3 regions of the Rhodomicrobium vannielii ATCC 17100 genome follow, and region 2 is predicted to be linked to each of the others. Evidence: predicted binding sites of a transcription regulator. Region 2 holds the regulator's gene; each other region holds the start of a gene.
The links. Region 2 encodes PhoB, which activates phosphate uptake and scavenging genes when phosphate is short. Its sites were predicted from a motif close to TGTCATNNANCTGTCAT; they were not measured.
Positions count from the first base shown of each region.

Region 1 (7,323 bases), 850 kb from region 2:
CCCTGCGCGGGCTGTACATCGGCCGCTAACTTCTCGCCGCCCTTGCGCGAAAGCGTGATACGCTTCAGCGCCATCGATACAGCCTCGCCATTCTTGTCCGGGCGGGAGATGGCGTAGATGCGAAACCCTTGAGCCTCGGAGAGATCGCCCCATGGCGTGACATCGGCGGGCAGGCCTTCGCCATCCACACGCACGCCTTTTTCTGAAATGACGAGGCGCACCGTCCTTGGTGCCTTCGCGAGCGCCTCCTTTTCCAGCGTTGCGTTGTAGTCGCGGATGAGCGTTGCCTTGCCCTTACCGTCTGCCGTCCTGCGCCAATGGAGAAGGAAGCGCGGGTTCGAAGGTTCGTTGCCGTTGAGATTGTGATGCGTGCTGAGGCCGATCAGAAAGCCCGAGGTCTCCGATGGGTCGAAGTCGAAGGTCAGCACGGCTTCGCCGCCGTTGCGCAAGGAATCGAGCCACAGAAGAGAGTCCTCGCTGTAAAGGCCCACCAGCCCGTTGCCCGATCCTTCCGGCACGCGCACTCGAAGCGCACCGCTTTCGACGCGAGCGTGATCCTTGAATTTTCCGCCCTGGCCTTGAAACGCGCTCCACGGCGGCAGCACCTCGTCACCCTGATAGAAAACGAGAGTTTGTGTCTCGCCCGGCTTCAGCGGCCGCGCGGGATCGTCGTCCGCAGTCGGAGCGACGGGCACGTCCGTCTGATCTGGCGAGGTGCCGTTTGTTTGCGGGTCGTCCGGCGGTGCATCGCCAGAAAGCGGCTCGGGCGTCGGCTCCTGCCGCAGCAGCTGATAGTCCATGCTGTAGAAGCCCCGCCAGCCCACGCCCGCATTCGTGGCCCACGTCTCGTTGCTGGAGGTCGTCAGCACATAGCTGCCCTCGTCGAGCCGCTGATTGACGTCTGCTTCCCAATAGGCGTTCGGCACGCCGCCCTGACCCGGCTTCCCGCGCGCCACCCAGCGGCCAACCTCCGTTCCATCCGGCCTGAGCAGCGCGATGATGCCTGGCTTCCGGCCGCGCGCGTTGTTCCAGTGATAGGTCTCAAGCGTGCGCACGAAGATCGGGCGCTTGATCGCGATGATCGTGTTCTTGCGCGGACCGTTGACGACGGCGGCGATATTGCCGAGTTCGGCGCGCTGCACCGGCCCTTCCGGCTCAGGCTCGGCGGCGGCTCCCGCATCGCCGCCCGAGACATCGACAGCGTCCGGCGTCTCCGGCGAGGTGTTGGACGTTGCCCAACCGGCGAGAGTCAGCCGCGTCACCATGCCCATCAGGGCGGGGTCGTTGATGTCGAGGCGGCGCTGTGCCTCGAAAAGGAAGTGCAGCCGTTTGCCGTCCTTGCGCGGCTTGTCGAGCGTGACGGAAATGGTATCGCGCCCCTCGAAGCGGGTATGGACGCGAAGCGCGGGCTGGCCCGCGACCGTCACCTTGTCATGCGCGATTTCATCGGTATAGCCGAGCAGCGGCTCGTCGGGAAACCACCACCAGACGCGGACTTCCCGGCCTCCGCGTGGCTCGATAGCCTGCACCGTCCGGCGTTCCTCGGTGAGTTCGGCCCGCCAGCCGGGCGGGGTGGCGACGCTAGCCTCGTCGATTTTGAAGCGCTGCCAATCGTCGGTTTGCGCGGCGGCGGGGAGCGCCTGCACGATGAGCCCACCTACGGCAAGCATTGCCAGAAAGCCTGCGGTTTGTTTCGACGGCGTCCGCTCGGGCGCACGGCCTTCCGCACGAGCTTGAAGCCTATCCACCGCCGCGCGGGCTTCGGCGATCGCGTCGGACGGAACCGGCGCATGCACCGTCACATATTGCCGGCCGCCGCGCGTCCAGAAGGCGTAGGTGATGGCGAGGACGGCAGGCGTCGCGCTCTCATCGAGTTCGACGCCGACAAGGGCGGAACCCGGAAGCCGCCACCCGTGAACCACGCCGTTCACGAGCACGCCGTCTTCGCCGACCGAAACGACGCCATCGCGGTAGCGCAGATGCGCCTTCGCAGCGTTGCGGCCGAGGAGGAAGCCGATCGCGCCGACCGCCATGATGCCAAGGGATATGACGGCGAAGATTTGCGCATCCCCGAGGATCAGCGCCAGCACGGCCGGGATCACGACGGCAAAGCCGAGAATGATGAAGAGTGTGGCGCGGTGGCCTTCTTCGGTCTCCCGCGCCTCCGTCGCCGCGAACGCGTCCCAATCGCCGCGCGCCACGAGCCAGCGAGCGAGGGGTTTGCCCTGCGCGAGGTCAGCGCGAATTCTTGCGAGACGGCGGAAGTAGAATGCGGTGATGAACGCCGAAAGCCCGACGAAAAGAGAGAGGAAGGCGCTCGCATGGGCGCCGTCGCCGATCCTTCGCCGAAGCTCCTCGTTGAACTCGATATAGACGGCGATCCAGCCGAAAGCCGCAAGCGCAATCAGCAGGGAAATCCGCATCGCCTTGGCGCCATCGAGCAGCATGCGGATCTCCCGTATGAACCGGCAGTCGGTGCGTGCCGACGGCCGAAAATGGATCAAAAAAAACTCTTTGGACGGAACACTAGATGAATGTCTTGGCGGGCGGCATGCGGCACTTTGCGGCGGTTTGCGCTGCATGCATTTGTCCCGCGAATGCTCGCGTTGTGCGATCTGCCTTCGCGCCTTGCTCGACTGATCGGACCCGGCTCCGGGCCGACATCCCAGCCCGCTACGGCCCGCATACGACCTGCGTGAACCGCTTCAACCGCTGGCGCAAGGCGGGGGTGTGGGACCGGCTTCTCGACAGCTTCGATCCCGTGGGATCGTCCAATCACAAGCGACACCACTTCCCTGCCAAGCCGCGGGCGCAAACGATCTGCCTGTGCGCCTTTTCGAGTGCCTCGGGCGTTGCCTAAAGTGTTGAGGGCTCGTTTGACATCGTCGATCAGGCCTCCGTCGTGCGGGTGAGGTGAAGTTCATTGCCGCGCCATGAAAAGCTGTCCCCTGACCAAGCCGCGATCCACAGCACAGGCAGCATCAGGTCGCGTAAAGCCCAAGCAACCGGAGACGTAGGCGTTAAATGCCAACCCGATACTTTTGCGAGAGCTGCCTCACTTCCAAACCAAAGAACCATAAGGATTAGCAGGGCGTATGTTGGCGACAGGCCGGCATTGTCTGCTGTGTAGGCACCTGCAAGTATCGGCAACAGGCTACTGGAAAGCAGCTCCGGAATGAACACGGTCGGAAATGTCGCGCGCCTTAGCCGCGCCCACCGAACCTGTCTGTTCCAAACTTGGGCGCGGGATCGATGCCCCAATGGCTGTCCGAAAGGGCGATCAACAAGTCGGACGCGAAGCCCCTGGCGCCTTACGATCTTCGTCGCGGCGGCATCTTCGGCGATCTCTTCGCCAAGCGCGCGGATACCGCCAGCTTGATCAAGCTGCGATCGGCGCCAAAGCATCGTTTTTCCCTGGGCAAAGCCAAGCCCGACGCTGTCAGCGGCGTACTGCCAGCGCAGTTGATAGGTGTTCAGAAATGCGCATTCAACTTCGGCCCAAATGCCCTTTGGCATGCAACCCACTGGTGGGGAGCAAAGGACTCCGGTGTCTCCTCGCCATCCTTCAAGGAGACGCTGGATATAGTCCGAAGGCATGAGGACATTGCAATCCGCGAGGATGACCCAATCGTGGCTTGCCGCCTCCCACCCTTTGATGACGTTGTTAAGTTTCGGATTGGCTGTCGTCTTGTCCGGTCCAATCAAGACCCGCGCGGAGATCTCGGGATGGGCGGCGATTAAGTCTCTTACGAGATGCAAAGCAGGATCGTTTGCATCCTCGCAGCAAAAGATGAGCTCATAATCTGGATAGTCGAGTGTAAAGCCCGATCGCAACGTGAGCTTATCATAGGCGTCAAGTCCGCGCAAAGGGCGCAAGATAGTTACCGGCGGAGTGAAATCGCATGCCGGCCGTGAGAGACTGAAAAGTGGGGAACATCGAAATGCGGCAAGAAACGTGCTCAAAAGCTGGATTACTACGGCAGTCGCGCAGAACAGGGCTACAAGCCAGTCAAACAAGTGCATCGGCAAAGCTACGCATGTGAGCCCCAACATTGAGGTGGCGAACACAATGCCAACGAGTGATGACCATTGCATGACAGAGATGGGGAGGTGTCTTGGATGAGGCTCGGCGACGCGATTACGGTGACGGCGGCGCGTAAAATTTGGGCTATCCGCAGAGCCCCTCTGGCCGTAGGCGGATTGTTTCGGGCGCCTCGCGGGTGCCTGCGCTGTTCGACGTCGGACGCTGTCTTCGACGCAAAGCGCTGCCGCCCGCAGTTCTCTCTTTTGTTCGGGAATGGCGCACCATAGACAGCGAAGATGAGAACTTCACCATCAAATTGGAGCTTTAGCTATGGGCAAATTATCAGGCGGCGTTCGCTTTGCGTTTAGGTCATGTGCTTGACCCACTGCGGCTCCCGCTTGAGGGGCTGGTTGAAAACGGTATTTCTCACGGTTCTGCTCGCATTCCTCCCTGACGCGATCCAGCCATGTTTCGTACCAGCACCACGTGTTTCCGACAGCAACGACACCATAACCCTTGGCAGGCTTCTTTGCTTCGAGCCTCTTCCAAAGCTTCGTGTGAAGCGGTTCCAGCCCTCTGCTCGAATCTTCCTCACAACTTCTGTTGGTAGGTATTTTTTCTTCTCAACCTCCTTTAGGGCGATGTCAAATTTTTGAGCAACCCTTGAGTTAGGTGGCACAAGCTCAACAGCCAAATCAGAGCTTGGAGCCCGATTAGCTGTTTTTCGTATCATGAAAAGCCGATGGGCATAGCGTGGATCGGCCTGTTGCTCGGGGGTCAAATGGCGTTCGAATCCCTCCATCATCGTTTCGATGTGGCGAGGCAGTGTTCCAGCTTTTTTCAGAAGCGCCCGCTGGTCGGGGCTGAAAGTCACGAATTGCAGCGCTATCGGCAAACGGCGCTCAAGGCCGTATTGTGGACCGAAGTGCTGCTTAATAGTGTCATTGAAATTCAGGCAGCACGCCTGAAGCTTTGCACTCACGGCTTCGTCTACCCGGTTGGTCGAACGATGCTCAATCTCGTGGCGAAGTTCCAAAAGGAATCGGAGGTTATCCCTGGCTCCTTGTTCGACCGGACAGCGTTCATGTTTTAGACACTGCTCAACTTCCCAAAACTTGTCAGCACCGTTCGGCGTTTTGACGACGACTTTCTGACCGCCCTCGTTTTTTGTGTGCCGGTAGTCGATGCCTTCGCGTTTGAACCAAGCATGCAAAAGGTAGGTCCAAGCGATGATAGCAGTGACAATAAACAACTCGGCGCGGAACGTGAGCCCCGCACTATTGAATGTGTGCACGGCCGCAATCATCGCTTCGCGGGCTTTCAGAAGCAATTCATCGCCGCGCAATGCTAGACCGGTTTCCGGGTCGACTGCTGGCCATGAGGCAATGAAGCTATCCAATTCATCAGCATCAGCGGCTTTAACCGCTGCGTGCTTCGCGCTGGTACGAATTTCGCTGATAGCGCGGTGATTTATAGAGCGCGTCGGACGAGTGAAATAGGCAAGGATATCTTGATCGTTCGGCCAGCGCTCATCGCCTATCATTGCCTTGATTAGGGCGACTTCCCAGCTTTCAAGCTTATTCCCCCGCCTGCGCACCGGCATGCCGATCCCTCTTTGCTGGAGCTTTTGTCGCCTTCGCCGCTACTGAACCTCTCGCCTGAATTTTTTGGTGCACAACGCGCGCGAGAAATTCGTTTATTCAAAGAAATCTTCGTCCAGCCTTTTGACATGCAGCGTTTCTTCGATCCGACAGCCGATATTGTAGCGGATCATGAGCCGCGTAAGGTGTTCGCCGTCGATCAGCACGATGCGTTTGCTTAGATAGTCGGCCGTTTCGCGCGCGCTCGCCGTGAATGCTGACGTGGTGACGAACAGGCCCTTGGCGGCCTTGTGCCGACCAAGGCTGCCGAAAAAGTCACGAATCGCGCCCGACCCCACGGTGTTGCCCGCCGCGTAGCGCTTGGCCTGGATATAAAAGCGGTCGAGCCCAAGCGCGTCCTGATCGATGACCCCGTCCACGCCGTCATCGCCGCTTCCGCCCAAGGCGCGGCCTGCCTCCGCTGCCGAACCTCCATACCCCATGGCGAGCAGAAGGTTCACGATAAGCCGCTCGAAAAACTCAGGGGGCGCGGCACGCACCCGATCCAGCAATTCCTGAGCAAGAGCCGCCTCGATACGCCGATGCGCTGTTCTCATCACCTCGTCGGGTGTCTGATCGGCACTGCTTTCAGCGGCAAGGGACGGGGCCTCTTCAAACGATGCCGCCGAACGATCCGTAAACAGCCGGAATTCCTCAAACCGGCTCAAGAACCGATTGTCTATGCGGTCGGGGTTTGCCGCCAGCACCTCGCTTCCGCGCGGCGTGATACGGAAATGGCCACGTCGTGTGTTTTCGACCAAACCCGCCTTGGCAAGATAGGTCTTTGCCCAATGGACCCGGTTGGCGAACAAGGTCTGTCGCCCGGACGGCAGCAAGATCGCGCGGTCTTCATCGCTCAAGGCCAGAGCTTCCGCCAGCGCACGAACAACGTCGCCAATGCGCACTTCTCCGCTATTGGCAGCCTTGAGCACCGGCAGCATGAGGCTCTGGTAATCGGGAATTGGCGATTCGGGAGTGACGGTGCTCATCCGCACACCTCGACGGTCTCGGATACGTATGCACGGGTAGCTTTGCTTTGCTCTGCGGCCCGCTCCTGGTTGAGCCGGAATAGGCGGGCAAGAATTTCATCGTCGGTCAGTTTCCCGGCGCGGAAGTCTGCGCCCCAGCCATATGCGTCCGCAACCGCCTCATCAAGCGCTCTGTGCGCATGATCGAGCCATGCGGGGCGCGCGTTATAAAGGTTGGTGAGGGTGCGCTTGGCCAGCTCCTTTGCTGCGGCATCGTTTACCGGCAGGACGCGATCCGGATAGCCGGGCACGACCTCGGGCTCGCGTCGCACGAGGTCCGGCGGATTAAGCCAGTTCTCGCGCAGTTCATTGAGCCTCGCGGCGGCCAAGGCGATAGCCTGTGCGCGGGGGTCGTCGGCATAAATGGCAGCGGAAATGTCGGGGGTGAGGCCTTCCGGAAAAGGGAACGTCAAGAATACTTCCGTGTTCGAATAAGTGATGTCGTTTCCCGCACCTATCCACGAACACTTATTAAAAGTCCAAACATCATGGAATTTGGAGTGTAATATTCCGAGTGTCGTAAAGTCATCCTTAGCAAATACGACGAGCTTTTGATCAGGCAGCACGGAAGACGGCAGAAAGCCAAATGTCCGATAGCTCGATACCATTGGTGTGCCGATGTAACGGCTAA
Region 1 covers NC_014664.1:3,442,764-3,450,086, forward strand. Annotated here, with positions in the region: gene RVAN_RS15875 (hypothetical protein) at 1-2,447, opposite strand, end outside; partial or broken gene RVAN_RS20340 (transposase) at 2,657-2,746, shown strand; gene RVAN_RS15880 (ceramide glucosyltransferase) at 2,890-3,876, opposite strand; gene RVAN_RS15885 (DUF3644 domain-containing protein) at 4,389-5,627, opposite strand; gene RVAN_RS15890 (restriction endonuclease) at 5,721-6,605, opposite strand; gene RVAN_RS20685 (class I SAM-dependent DNA methyltransferase) at 6,650-7,323, opposite strand, start outside.
Region 1: a site for PhoB is predicted at 4,083-4,099, ahead of RVAN_RS15880 (ceramide glucosyltransferase). Genes of this name have one in related genera too.

Region 2 (7,323 bases):
GGTCGTTGACTTCACATGCCATTCGATGAGCGGCGCGCCGACTGCGGCGGCGACCTCATGCGCGAGCACGGTCTTGCCGGTGCCCGGCTCGCCCTTCACCAGAAGCGGGCGCTCCAGCACGATGGCCGCGTTCACGGCCACACGCAGGTCGTCGGTGGCGACGTAGCTCTCGGTTCCTTCAAAGCGCATGCCGTCCGTCTCCTGCATATGAAAAGGACACGGGTTGCGCCCGTGTCCCGCCGTGTCTCGCTTCAGCCTGCGGTCAATTCGGCTCGCCGCGATGCATATAGTGATCGGCGACGAAGCTGTATTGCGTGTTGCAGAACTCGCACTTCACGACAATCATGCCATCTTCGGCCATCGCCTCCACCTGATCCGGCGAGAACTGTTCGAGCATCGCTTCCACGCGCTCGCGCGAGCAGTTACAGCGCGCCTCCATCGGAGCCGCGTCGAACACGCGAACGCCTTCCTCATGGAACAGGCGATAGAGCAGGCTGTCGGAGCCGAGCGTCGGGTCGAGCAGTTCGTGGTCCTGAACGGTCGCCGCCAGCGCCTGCGCGCGCCGCCAGCCATCGTCGTCCACCTCGTCGGAGGCGACATCCGGGCCGGATTCGTACCCGCCCTCGCGCGTGAGCTTCTGCACCATCAGCCCGCCCGCGCGCCATGTCCAATGGCCCTGCTTGCCGTCCTCGCCCGCCGTGTATTGCCGGGCGACGGCGATGCGGATGAAGGTCGGGATCTGCTCGGACTGGTCGAAATATTCATGCGCGGCGTCGACGAGCGTGTTTCCCGCCAGCGCGACGATGCCCTGATAGCGCTCCATGCCCGCGCCGGGATCGATGGTCATCGCGAGATGGCCGTTTCCGATCAGCGGCTTTTTCGGCGCGGCGCCGTTGAGCAGGTGCGCGACTTCGTCCGCATCGTAGCTCGCATAGCCACGGATCTGGCCCGGCGAGGTGTAATGCACGACGAGAAAGCCCACGGCCCCGTCGGACTGCGTTTGCAGGATGAACTTGCCATCGAACTTCAGCGCGGCGCCGAGCATCGCGGTGAGCGTGACCGCCTCGCCGAGAAGGAGCAGCACCGGCTCGGGATATTCGTGCCGCCCGAGGATGCTGTCGAGCACGGGACCGAGGCGCACGAGCCGCCCTCGCGCACCCGACGCTTCCAATTGAAATGGCAAGACGTAGTCGTTGTACTTCGCGCCGGGATCGCCGGCAAAATCTCCACCCATCAAACCTTCTCGAAGCACCATGCGAGTATTGCCCGCTGCGCGTGCAGCCGGTTTTCGGCTTCGTCAAAGACCACGGATTGCGGGCCGTCGATAACGTCGTCCGTTACCTCCCTGCCGCGGTGCGCCGGCAGGCAATGCATGAATATGGCATTCTTGTCGGCTTTTTCCATGAGGGCGGCGTTCACCTGATAGGGCGCAAGCAGCGTCTCGCGCTCGGCGACATTTTCCTGGCCCATAGAGACCCAAACATCCGTCACCACGCAATCGGCACCGGCCACGGCAACGGCCGGATCTTCGACCACGGTGATGCGGCCACCTTCGTCGTTTGCCCAGTCGAGGAAGCTCCGCGGGGGCTGAAGGAGCTTAGGCGTCGCGAGCGTCATCGCAAAGCCGAAGCGCACGGCGGCATGAACCCACGACGCGGTGACGTTGTTGAAGTCCCCGATCCATGCGACCTTGAGCGGGGCGACATCGCCCTTGTGCTCTTCGAGCGTCATGATGTCGGCGAGGATCTGGCACGGGTGCGAGCGATCCGACAGGCCGTTGATGACGGGCACCGCTGAGTGCTCCGCGAGTTCGATCAGCGCCTCATGCGAAGTGCAGCGCATCATGATCGCATCGACGTAGCGCGACAGTACGCGCGCCGTGTCGGCGATGGTCTCGCCGCGCCCGAGCTGCATGTCGTTGCGGTTCAGCACGATGGTTTCGCCGCCGAGCTGACGCATCGCGACGTCGAACGACACACGGGTGCGCGTAGACGATTTCTCGAACAGCATGGCAAGAACCTTGCCCTCGGCAACCTTGGGCCAATCCGAGGCGGGGCTGGTCTTGATCAGCTTTTTGAGCGCACGCGCATTGTCGAGGATAAGCCGAAGCGTATCGAAGTCGTAATCGTCGATGTCGAGAAAATGACGCGGAGCCGAGGGCTCTTTGATCATCGAATTACGCTGAAAGTGTAGCATCGAGCCTCGCACATGCGCTTTCTATCTTCTCGCACGCATCTTTGATTTCGGCTTCTGTCACGATGAGCGGTGGCAGAAGTCTGACAACGTTGTCACCCGCAGACACCGTCAGCAGCTTTTCTGCAAAAAGCGTGCTAGACACGTCCGCGCTCGGCACTTTGCATTTCAGACCAAGCAGGAGCCCTTCGCCGCGAATGTCGGCGATGATGCGTGGGTGACGGTCTATGATTTCAGCAAGCCGCTGCTTGAAAAGCAAGCTCATCTCTTGAACATTGCCAAGAAATTCGGGCTTCGTCGCGATATCGAGCACGGCGTTCGCCACGGCCATCGCGAGGGGGTTGCCGCCGAAGGTCGAACCGTGGCTACCCGCCGTCATACCGGAGGCCGCCTTTTCGGTCGCGAGACACGCGCCCACGGGGAAGCCGCCGCCGATCCCCTTGGCGATGCCCATGATATCTGGCTCGATGCCCGCCCATTCATGCGCGAAGAGCTTGCCAGTGCGGCCGACGCCCGTTTGCACCTCGTCCAGAATAAGAAGGAGGCCGTGCTCGTCCGCGATTTCCCGAAGCGCGCGGAGGAACGGCCAGCCGACCGGCCGAACGCCGCTCTCGCCCTGGATCGGCTCGATCAGCAGCGCCGCCGTTTCGTGCGTAATCGCCGCGCGCAGAGCGTCGAGGTCGCCGACAGGCACCTGGTCGAAGCCGTCTACCTTCGGGCCGAAGCCCTTCAGGTGCTTTTCCTGATTGCCCGCCGCGATGGTGGCAAGCGTGCGCCCGTGGAACGCGTCTACGAAGGTAATGACGCGCCAGCGCTCGGGCTGCCCATTATAGGAGTGATATTTGCGCGCCATCTTGATGGAGCATTCCATCGCCTCGGCGCCGGAGTTGGTGAAAAAGACCTTGTCCGCGAACGTCAACGCGCAAAGCCGCTCAGCGAGGCGCTCCTGCCCCGGCACGCGATACAGGTTCGACGTGTGCCAAACCTTGTGCGCCTGCTCCGTAAGGGCGGCGATGAGATGGGGGTGCGCGTGTCCGAGAGCGTTAACCGCGACACCGCTGCCGAAGTCGAGATATCGTTCCCCCGCTGCGGTTTCGAGCCACGCGCCTTCGCCGCGCTCGAATTCAACATTGATCCGCGCATAGGTCCCGAGAACCGCAGACATTTTTCCACTCGTTTTCAAATTAAAAAAGCCGCTCCGTCTGGCGGGCGGCTCAGGCTCGTTGGCTTATTTTCCAACAGTTCGCGCCAGTGTCAACCGGCATAAAAGACACAGCGCACCCCAAATGTAACGATTTACGCCTGCGTTAAGGTTTCAGAAATTTGTCGGGACGGCACTTTTGTGCAATTATGCTCCCATGAGATGGAGTGGTGCCATCGCCTTCCGAAATGCGCGTAGCCGCATACACCACCTCGCATAGTACCAATGCGAAGCTTGTATCTCTGTAAATTGCGTTCTCGATAGCCCTCCTTGATGTGGAGGGTACGCCCCGAGTTTCTGGGCGTCGGGATTACGCTTGTGTCTCCTTGTCTTGCGTTAGCGCCCGTGGCCCCGCTGGTCATCCGTCCAGCGGTCACGACCTTATTCGCGGTTCGTCCGCCGGAATGAACGAGGAGCTAACTTTATGAGTTGGACAGACGAACGTGTTGACCTTTTGAAAAAGCTTTGGGCCGACGGCTTGAGCGCAAGCCAGATCGCCACCAAACTTGGAGAAGTTACGCGTAATGCTGTTATTGGGAAAGTACATCGCCTCGGACTTGCCGGCCGCGCGACCACTTCGCGCATCAGAACGGCTCGTCCCCGCTCGAATATTGCACTTTTCCCAACGCGGTCGCCGCAGGTTCAGTATCGCACCTTCGGCAATACAGCACTGAAGATCTCGCCTGAGCCCGAGCAACGCAAGCCAGCAACGATCATTCCGCTGACCTTGCCCGACCTCGAGCCTGCGCCCGAAGGGTTGATCCGACTGGTCGACCTCAAGGAAAACATGTGTCATTGGCCGGTTGGCGATCCCATGGAAGACGGTTTTCACTTTTGCGGACGCCGGAAGAACTCCGGAAGCCCCTACTGCGAACACCACTCAGCGATTGCCTACAACCCTGTTGCCAAGAAACGCCGCGCCATGTGATCGGCGCAACTCATCTATACGGTGAGTCGCAAAGCTTGATCGAAACTTTTGTTGATGGCGTGCGGCAATGTTTAGGTCTGTGCTTTTTGGGCCACATAAGATACAGCGGGGGTGTGAAGCCGGGGTGCAGGCCCCGGCTTCCGTCTTTTTATGGAGCCGCTGTTCCGCCTGCGTTTTCGAGTGAATATCGCTCAGTAGCGCGCATTTTTCCTCAGCCTGTCTAGCGCATAAGCCTCTGCCGCTTTTGTGAAAGCGCTCCGCCCGCGACGCTACTCGGATAAGCTCTGCCCCGGAAATCTCTCGCCCAGCGCATAACCCGCGCCGCGAACGGTGCGGATCGGGTCTTTTTCCTTGCCCCGATTAATTGCCTTGCGTAGGCGTCCGATGTGCACGTCCACCGTGCGTTCGTCCACATAGACGTCGCGGCCCCATACGCCGTCGAGCAACTGCGTCCGCGAGAACACGCGGCCGGGGCTTTCCATCAGAAATTCCAGAAGCTTGAACTCGGTCGGGCCGAGCCGCACCTCGCGGCCGCTTCGCATCACGCGATAAGTTTCGCGGTCGAGTTCGATGTCCTCAACCTCAAGCGTTTGCGATATGCGCTCCGGCGCGGCACGGCGAAGGATCGCCTTCACGCGCGCCAGAAGTTCCGGCACCGAAAACGGCTTCACCACATAATCGTCCGCGCCGACGGTCAGGCCGCGAATGCGATCCGTCTCTTCGCCGCGCGCCGTCAGGAGCAGGATCGGAATTGTTCGCGCCGTTTTCCCCGCGCGCAGGCGGCGACATAGCTCGATACCCGAGAGCCCGGGCAACATCCAGTCGAGGATGATGAGATCCGGCGGCTCTTCGCCGATGGCAACTTCCGCCTCGTCGCCGCGCTGCGAGATGGAAACCGAAAAGCCCTCTGCTTCGAGATTATATTGAAGCAAAAGAGCGAGGGCCTCTTCGTCTTCGACAATCAGAATCTTGGCATTCATCGTCTGCTCTTGCTACCCGCGCCAGCACTCCCCTAGCAAAAAGGGGCGTGCGGTTGGCTCGTCCTTCTATCGCGAAAAAGCCCGTTCATCGTTTCAAAGCGCTCGCTTCACGCGCAAAGCGCTTCAGGCCTTCGCCGGCATCAGGCGACCGAGCGTCAGCGAACTCGTGCTGTCCGCCTTCGGGCGTTCATCGCCGAGTGCCTTTCCGTGAATCAGGAAATATATGGTCTCAGCGATGTTGGTCGCGTGATCGCCGATGCGTTCGATGTTCTTCGCGCCGAACAGGAGATGCGCGTAAACGCTGGCACTCTGCGGCTCGTCCATCATCGTCGTCAACAGTTCGCTGTAGAGCGAATTATACATGGCGTCGATCTCTTGATCGCGCTGCCAGACCGCAAGCGCCGCGTCCGCGTCTCGCTGCGAATAAGCGTCCAGCACGTCCTTCAACTGGCGCAGCGCCGCCTCGCCGATATGCACGAACCCGGTCATGACCTGCTTCGGCCGAGGCTCGGCCGCAATCGCGATGGCGCGCTTGGCGATGTTCTTCGATAAGTCGCCGATACGTTCGAGGTCGAGCGCGATGCGGATCGCGGTGACGATCTGTCGAAGATCGGACGCCACCGGCGCGCGGCGTGCGATGATGGAGATGGCGAGCTCGTCCACGAGCCGTTCCAGCGTGTCGATGCTGCGATCGTTGGCGAGCGTCACCTCGGCGAGATCGGGGTCGCGATGATAGAGCGCGTCGATGGCCTGTCCCAAGGCTTGTTCGGCGAGGCCGCCCATCTGGGCGATCATCGTGTCGAGCGACTTCAACTCCCCTTCGTACGATCTGTCGACATTTCCAGACACTACCGTTTCCTCCGGTGCGGTCGCGCAACCACGATGCGCGCCGACCTTTTTATGGTGACGGGCCGGGCCGCAGCCTGCCCCGTTGCGATGTCAAGGCTCTAGCCAAACCGCCCGGTGATGTAGTCCTGCGTACGCTTGTCCTTCGGATTCATGAATATCTGATCGGTCGTATCCTCTTCCACAAGATAACCCAAATGGAAGAAGGCTGTCCGCTGAGAAACGCGCGCCGCCTGCTGCATGTTATGCGTCACGATGACAATGCAGTAGTTTTCGCGAAGCTCGTCGATCAACTCTTCGATCTTCGCGGTTGCAATCGGATCGAGTGCGGAGCACGGCTCATCCATCAGGATGACTTCCGGGCTGACCGCAATGGCGCGAGCGATGCAAAGCCGCTGCTGCTGGCCGCCGGAAAGGCCGGTGCCTTCGCCATCGAGGCGATCCTTCACCTCATTGAACAGGCCTGCGCGTTGCAGGCTCTTGACCACGATTTCTTCGAGATCGCTCTTAGATTTGGCGAGCCCGTGAATACGCGGCCCGTAGGCCACGTTCTCGAAGATCGTTTTCGGAAACGGGTTCGGCTTCTGGAACACCATGCCGACGCGCGCCCGCACCTGCACCGGGTCCACATCGGGACCATATATGTTTTTCCCCTGGACGAGGATTTCGCCCTTCACGCGCGCGCTCGCAATGGTGTCGTTCATGCGGTTGAAACAGCGCAGAAACGTGCTCTTGCCGCAGCCCGATGGACCGATGAAGGCCGTGACGCTGCGGTCGGGGATGTCGATACCGACGCTGAAAAGCGCCTGCTTCTCACCGTAAAATACCGAGACGTTGCGCGCCGTTATCTTGTAGTCGACCGGCTGTGCCGTCGGTAAGCCCGAAGCGGTGCGGCTGGAATTGAGGGCACTCGGTTCGATAGAGAAATCTACCATTTGCGTTCGTACCTTTTCCGCAGGACCATGGCGAGAATGTTCATGACGGCAAGAATGCCGAGCAGGACGATGGTTGCGCCCGCTGTCTTTTCAACGAAGCCGCGTTCGGCCTCCGTCGCCCACATGTAGATCTGCACCGGCAGGGCAGTCGCGGGATCAAGCGGCGAACTTGGCACGTCCACCACGAAGGCAACCATGCCGATCATCAGAAGCGGCGCCGTTTCACCGATGGCTTGAACG
Region 2 covers NC_014664.1:2,587,971-2,595,293, forward strand. Annotated here, with positions in the region: gene RVAN_RS11955 (AAA family ATPase) at 1-189, opposite strand, end outside; gene RVAN_RS11960 (Hsp33 family molecular chaperone) at 263-1,234, opposite strand; gene argF (ornithine carbamoyltransferase) at 1,234-2,172, opposite strand; gene RVAN_RS11970 (aspartate aminotransferase family protein) at 2,177-3,358, opposite strand; gene RVAN_RS11975 (GcrA family cell cycle regulator) at 3,819-4,322, shown strand; gene phoB (phosphate regulon transcriptional regulator PhoB) at 4,592-5,302, opposite strand; gene phoU (phosphate signaling complex protein PhoU) at 5,426-6,151, opposite strand; gene pstB (phosphate ABC transporter ATP-binding protein PstB) at 6,250-7,083, opposite strand; gene pstA (phosphate ABC transporter permease PstA) at 7,077-7,323, opposite strand, start outside.

Region 3 (7,323 bases), 930 kb from region 2:
AATATTGCCCGAGGACCATCGCGCTGAGAAACGGCGCTATCGTCTATGACGGGCCGTCAGCCGCGCTCGGGCGCGATTTCCTGAACGAGATCTACGGCGAAGAGAGCGAGCAGTTGTTCGTGCCGGGCTTCGATGCGCCCGCCGTTCACGCCGTTTCGACGCTGCCGGGCGAGGACGTTTCCGTGCCCGCAACCACCGTTCCCTCGCTGAGGATTGCCTCGTCGCCGGCGCAGATCGACGCCCGACAGACGGCTTGATGCCGAAGCGAAGATCCGTCGCATAGCAGTGAGTGCCGACTTCTTCCGAACGTCCAAGAGGTGATCATGCTTTCTTTCAGAAAACTCGCGTTGGCGGCCGCCCCCCTGGCTGCGCTTTTCTTCTCGGTTTCGCCGAGCTTTGCGGAGCCGGATGAAATCAACTTCGGCGTTATTTCAACCGAAGCGTCATCGAACCAGAAGAAGAACTGGGAACCCTTCGTCGACGCCATGTCGAAGGCGCTCGGCGTGAAGGTGAACGCATTCTACGCCACCGACTATGCGGGCGTGATCGAGGCGATGCGCTTCAACAAGGTGCAGATCGCGTGGTATGGCAACAAGTCGGCCCTCGAAGCCGTCGACCGCGCCAATGGGGAAGTCTTCGCTCAGACCGTCTCGAAGGACGGCAGCGAAGGCTACTATTCCCACATCATCGTGCACCAGGACAGCCCGCTCCAGACGCTCGACGACGTGCTGAAATGCGACAAGACGCTCGACTTCGGCATCGGCGACCCGAACTCGACCTCCGGCTTCCTCGTGCCGACCACCTATGTGTTCGCGGCCCGCAAGGTCGATCCGAAGTCTTGCTTCAAGACCGTGCGCAACGGCAGCCATGAAGTGAATTCGCTCGCCGTCCTCAACAAGCAGGTCAACGCGGCGACGAACAACAGCGAAGACCTCCAGCGCCTCGAAATCAAGAACCCGGAAGGCCGCGCCAAGATCCGCGTCGTGTGGACGTCGCCCATCATCCCGCTCGACCCGATCGTGTGGCGTCGCGACCTCGACACCGAAATGAAGACGAAGATCTACAAGTTCCTCTTGAGCTATGGCCGCACCGGCAGCGACGAGAAGCTCGAACAGTCGCGCGCAGTGCTCGGCAATCTGCTCTGGTCGCCTTTCAAGCCTTCGTCCAACGATCAGCTTCTGCCGATCCGCAAGCTCGAAGCAAACAAGTCGCTCATGAAGATCGCGGCGGACGAGAAGCTTACCGCCGAGGAGAAGGAAAAGCTGACGGCGGATCTGAAAGCGAAGATAGCTTCGATCGAGGAGCTTGAGAAGAAGGCCGAGACCAGCGAATTCAAGCAAACCGTGACCGCGTTCGTTGCCGCGGACAAGGCGGGCAAGAAGGACGAGGTCGCCAAGACCATCGAAGACCTCGCGCTCAGCGTGTCCAAGACGAACTGACCGTCGTTCAAAGGCAGGAAGAAGGCGCCGGACCTGCACCGTCCGGCGCCTTTCGCATATCCAGAGGACCGCGTGACATGCCGAATACCATCGACTTGCCCGCCGCAGCAGTTCCTACGAAGCCGATCAGCGACCGCGTCAGGCAATGGGTCTTCTGGCTCATCGTCGTGGCGCTGCTCGTCTGGAGCTGGCGCCCGGCAGAAATGTACCGGGCGGTGTCTCTCGTCACCGACTGGCGAAACATGGCCGAGTTCGCTGGCGGCTATATGCAGCCGAATTTCGCCGACTGGCGCATGTACCTCGAAGAAATGACGGTGACGGTGCAAATCGCGCTCTGGGGCACCGCGCTTGCCGTTGTCGTGGGCATCCCCTTCGCGATCCTCTCCTCGGCCAATATCTGCCCGCAATGGGTGGTCCAGCCGGTGCGTCGCCTGATGGACTCGTTTCGCGCCATCAACGAGCTCGTCTTCGCGCTGTTCTTCGTGGTCGCGGTCGGTCTCGGACCCTTCGCGGGCGTCATGGCGCTGTTCGTCCACAATGTCGGCATCTTCGCGAAACTCTTTTCCGAGGCCGTCGAAGCCATCGATCCGCGCCCCGTCGAAGGCATCCGCTCGACCGGGGCGAGCCGCTTCCACGAGGTGCTGTTCGGCGTCATTCCGCAGGTGCTGCCGATGTGGAGTTCGCTGACGCTCTACCGCCTTGAGACGAACGTGCGTTCCGCGACCACGCTCGGCATTGTCGGCGCAGGCGGCATTGGGCAGACGCTCTACGAAAGCATCCGCAGCTTCCAATATGCCGAAACCGCCGCGCAGATCATCATCGTCGTCCTCACCGTCGTGATGATCGACCTTCTGAGCGCCCGCCTGCGTCGCTCCCTCGTGTGACGGGCGGCGCTATCCGTTTTCGTATTTCGACAGGAAGTCCTCGGCCGAAAGCGCGCGGAAATCGGCAAGCGCGGCGTGCAGGCGCGCATGGTTCCAGTTCCACCACGCCAGCACGCGCATGCGTTCGGCGATGTCCGCCGGGAAGCGCCATTTGATGAGCCGCGCCGGGTTCCCGCCGACGATGGCATAGGCGGGAACATCCTTCGTCACGATAGCGCCCGCAGCAACCACCCCGCCGTCGCCGACGCTGCGTCCGGGCAGGATGACGGCCCCGTGCCCGACCCACACGTCGTTGCCGATGGTTACGGCATGGCTGCGCCGCCACGCAAAGAACGCGTCCTCATCGCTCTCGCCCTCGAAATAGGCGCTGGCGCGGTAGGTAAAATGAGACTGCGACGCGCGGTGCATCGGATGATTGCCGGGATTAATCCGCGTTTTAGCCGCAATCGAGCAGAACTTGCCGAACGTCGTATAGGCCACGTCGGAATCCCGTTCGATATAGGAATAATCCGAAAGCGTGACTTCCAGGAGGCTGGTCCTTGCGCCAACCTCCGTATACGCGCCGAGAACGCAGCGCGTGATCTCGCAGCCTTCGTGAAGTGTGGGTGTTTCGGAGAGGCGTTCGACGGTCATTCGGCGGGCAACCTTTGCTAAGCTCCCGCCATTTTTGCCCGAGCCCCGTAACGCGTAAATGACACGGCGCCTGTCATGAAAGCGTCACCGGATGCGTTCTAAAGCTGCATGCAGGGATCGGGCGCTCCGTCGTCCGCATAAGGACTTATGACGAGTTCACGCAGCACGCAGACAACAGACGGCGAGACCGCGATGCGCCGGGCCGCCATGGCGACCTTCGCGGCGGCTGAGACGGCCGAGCTTCGCGTCGCGCTCGAAAGCATGGGAAGCACCGACGCCGTCGAAATCCGCAAGCCGGAGACGGGGCTCGTCATGGTTCGCGGCAGGATCGGCGGCGACGGCGCACCGTTCAATGTCGGCGAGGCGACCGTGACGCGCTGCGTCGTGCGGATAGCGAGCGGCGAAACAGGCTTTTCCTATATCCTCGGCCGCGACCACGAAAAGGCTCGGCTTGCGGCGCTGTGCGATGCGCTCTGGCAGAACCGCGACAGGCGGGCCGAAATCGAAACGCTCATCATCGCGCCCGTTCGTCAAAGGCTCGCCAGAGAGCGCGAGGAAGCCCGCGCGAAAACCGACGCGACGCGCGTCGATTTCTTCACTCTCGTCCGAGGGGAGGACTGACCCGGTGCCCGCCATCTCTCCCGCCTTCGCAAATCCCGTGTTCGACACGCAAGCGACGTTTCGCGCGGTAATGGATGCCATGGCCCGTCCCGGCGAGACAAGGGCCGTGCCCGCCGTGCTCACGCCGCCCGCGCCGTTGTCGCCGTCGGCGGCTGCGCTGGCGCTGACGCTTCTCGATTATGAAACGCCGTTCTGGCTCGACGCAGCCTTGCGGGAGGCCGAAGACGTTGCGCGGTGGGTCAAGTTCCACACGGGTGCGAGCGCGACGCCAAACCCCGAGGATGCGGCGTTCGCCTTCGCCGATCCGCTCGCCTTTCCGCCGCTCGGCGCGTTTTCGCAAGGCACGCCCGACTTCCCGGACCGCTCTACGACGCTCGTCCTTCAGGTCGCAGCGTTCACCGGCGGTTTTCCGCTGACGCTTTCCGGGCCGGGAGTGAAAGGCGACCGCGTCTTCGCGCCGTCGCCGCTTGCCCCATGCCTCGCCGACGAATTGCGCGCCAACGCCGGCCGTTTCCCATGCGGCGTCGACATCATCTTCGCCGGGCCGGGATCGGTGGCGGCGCTGCCCCGCTCCACCCGCATCGCAACCACGCGCACCGACGAGGACCGCTAGATGTATGTTGCCGTGAAGGGCGGGGAGCGCGCGATTGCCAACGCCCACAAGCTTCTGGCGCATGAGCGGCGCGGCGACGCGGCCGTGCCCGAGCTTTCCGTGGAGCAGATCGAGGGCCAGCTTGCGCTCGCCGTCGCCCGTGTGATGGCGGAGGGCTCGCTCTACGACCGCGAGCTTGCCGCGCTCGCCATCAAGCAGGCGTGGGGCGATCTGATCGAGGCGATCTTCCTCGTGCGCGCTTACCGAACGACGCTGCCCCGCTTCGGCGCGAGCGAGCCGCTCGACACCGCGCGCATGGAGATCCGGCGGCGTATCTCCGCCACGTTCAAGGACTTGCCTGGCGGCCAGATCCTCGGTCCGACCTTCGATTACACGCATCGGCTGCTGGAGGAGCCAATTGCCCCGCCGCAGCCCGCACAGGCGCCGCGAGAGGGCGAGCGCGAGCCGACGCCTCGCGTCACCGATATCCTCGCGGGCGAAGCGCTGATCGAACCCTCGCCCGAGGCCGACCCGTCGCAGAAGACCGGCGACATCACGCGCGACCCGCTGACCTTCCCTGCGTCGCGCGATGTTCGCCTGCAAAACCTCAGCCGCGCCGACGAGGGCTTTCTTCTCGCGCTCGGCTATTCCACGCAGCGCGGCTATGGGCGCAACCACCCCTTCGCCGGCGAAATCCGCATGGGCGAGGTGGAGGTCGAGTTTTTCGCCGAGGAACTCGGTTTTGCGGTGCCGCTCGGCACGATCACCGTCACCGAATGCCAGACGGTCAATCAGTTCAAGGGCAGCGATACGGAGCCACCGCAATTCACGCGCGGTTACGGCCTCGCCTTCGGGCATTCGGAGCGCAAGGCGATGTCCATGGCGCTCGTGGATCGTGCGCTTCGTGCGGACGAACTCGGCGAAGAGGCGCGCGCACCGGCACAGGATGAGGAATTCGTGCTGTCGCATTCGGATAATGTGCAGGCGACGGGCTTCGTCGAGCATCTGAAGCTGCCGCATTACGTGGATTTCCAATCCGAGCTTGGCCTTTTGCGCCAGATCCGCGCAAGTTTCGAGGGCGGCGCGGACGCGTCGAAGGAGGACGCAGAATGAGCGCCGCCTCCTACAATTTCGCCTATCTCGACGAGCAGTCGAAGCGGATGATCCGCCGCGCGATCCTGAAGGCGATCGCGATTCCCGGCTATCAGGTGCCGTTCGCCAGCCGCGAGATGCCGATGCCGTACGGCTGGGGTACGGGCGGCATTCAGGTCACGGCCGCGATCCTCGGGCCGGACGACGTGCTGAAGGTGATCGATCAGGGCTCCGACGACACGACGAACGCGGTCTCGATCCGCGCGTTCTTCGCGAAGGTGGCCGATGTGAAGACGACTACGGCCACCAGGGACGCGACCGTGATCCAGACGCGCCACCGCGTTCCGGAAACGCCGCTCTCCGCCCGCCAGATCCTCGTCTATCAGGTGCCTATCCCCGAGCCTTTGCGCTTTCTCGAACCGCGCGAAACCGAGACGCGCCGCCTGCACGCGCTGGCGGATTACGGCCTCATGCATGTGAAGCTCTATGAAGACATCGCGCGCCACGGCCATATCGCGACGGCTTACGCCTATCCGGTCATGGTGGCGGGGCGCTACTTAATGGACCCGTCGCCCGTGCCGAAATTCGATAACCCGAAGATCAGCGATTGCGCGGCGCTCCAGCTCTTCGGCGCGGGCCGCGAGAAGCGCATCTACGCCATTCCGCCTTACACGCGCGTCGTCTCGCTCGACTTCGAGGACTACCCGTTCGAGCGCTACCGCCAGAGCGGAACTTGTGCGCTCTGCGGCGCGGACGACACCTTCCTCGACGAGGTGGTGACGGACGACAAGGGCGGGCGCATGTTCATCTGCTCCGACAGCGACTATTGCGAGAAGCGCCGCGAAGCACTGGGCGGGGAGGGCATGCGGCATGACTGACGATGCGCCGCTTCTGTCCGCTCGCGGCGTCACCAAATGGTACGGCCGCCGCCTCGGCTGCCGCGATGTCGGCTTCGACCTCTATTCGGGCGAGGTAATCGCCATCGTCGGCGAATCCGGTTCGGGCAAGTCGACGCTGCTGCGACTTCTCACCCGGCAAGCCGATCTCGACGCGGGAACCGTGTCGTACCGCATGCGCGACGGGCGCCTTCGCGATCTCTCAGCCCTGACCGACGCTGAACGCGCGGTGCTGCGGCGCACGGACTGGGGCTTCGTCCATCAGGATGCGTCCTTCGGCTTGCGCATGAGCGTCTCGGCAGGCGGCAATATCGGCGAGCGCCTCATGAGCGCGGGCGCGCGCCATTACGGCGATATCCGCGCAGAAGCTGGGCGATGGCTCGCGCGGGTGGAAATCGATCAAGCGCGCCTCGACGATACGCCGGACACCTTTTCCGGCGGCATGCGCCAGCGCCTTCAGATCGCGTGCAGCCTTGTCACCGGCCCGCGCCTGATCTTCATGGACGAGCCGACGGGTGGCCTCGACGTGTCGGTTCAGGCCCGCATCCTCGACCTGTTGCGCGGCCTCGTCGTCGATCTCGGCCTGTCGGCGCTGATCGTCACGCACGATCTCGGCGTCGCGCGCCTTTTATCTCACCGCATCATGGTGATGAAGGCGGGCGAAGTCATCGAGAGCGGGCTCACCGACCGCGTGCTCGATGATCCGCGCGAGCCCTACACGCAGCTTCTCGTGTCCTCGATCCTTCCGGCCTGATGCCAATGAAACCTGTGCTCGAAATTTCCGGCGTGTCGAAAAGCTTCACGATGCATCTTCAGGGCGGCGTGACGCTGCCAGTCATGGCCAACGTGACGTTCGATGTCCGCGCGGGGGAATGCGTCGCGATCGTTGGGCCGTCAGGCGCGGGGAAGTCTTCGGTGCTGAAGATGATCTACGGCAGTTATGGCTGCGATAGCGGCAGCATCGTCGTGTGCCATCGCGGCGAGGCGGAAGACCTCGTTCAGGCCTCGCCGCGGCGCATTCTGGCGCTCCGGCGCGAGACCATCGGTTATGTGAGCCAGTTCCTCCGGGCCGTGCCGCGCGTGCCGGCTCTCGACGTTGTGGCCGAGCCGCTCGTCGCCCGCGGTGCTTCCCGTGACGAAGCCCGCGACCAGGCTGCGGCGATGCT
Region 3 covers NC_014664.1:1,657,842-1,665,164, reverse strand. Annotated here, with positions in the region: gene RVAN_RS07665 (phosphonate ABC transporter ATP-binding protein) at 1-257, shown strand, start outside; gene phnD (phosphonate ABC transporter substrate-binding protein) at 324-1,439, shown strand; gene phnE (phosphonate ABC transporter, permease protein PhnE) at 1,517-2,323, shown strand; gene RVAN_RS07650 (acetyltransferase) at 2,333-2,956, opposite strand; gene phnG (phosphonate C-P lyase system protein PhnG) at 3,104-3,577, shown strand; gene phnH (phosphonate C-P lyase system protein PhnH) at 3,582-4,190, shown strand; gene RVAN_RS07635 (carbon-phosphorus lyase complex subunit PhnI) at 4,191-5,282, shown strand; gene RVAN_RS07630 (alpha-D-ribose 1-methylphosphonate 5-phosphate C-P-lyase PhnJ) at 5,279-6,139, shown strand; gene phnK (phosphonate C-P lyase system protein PhnK) at 6,132-6,911, shown strand; gene phnL (phosphonate C-P lyase system protein PhnL) at 6,911-7,323, shown strand, end outside.
Region 3: a site for PhoB is predicted at 3,028-3,044, ahead of phnG (phosphonate C-P lyase system protein PhnG). Genes of this name have one in related genera too.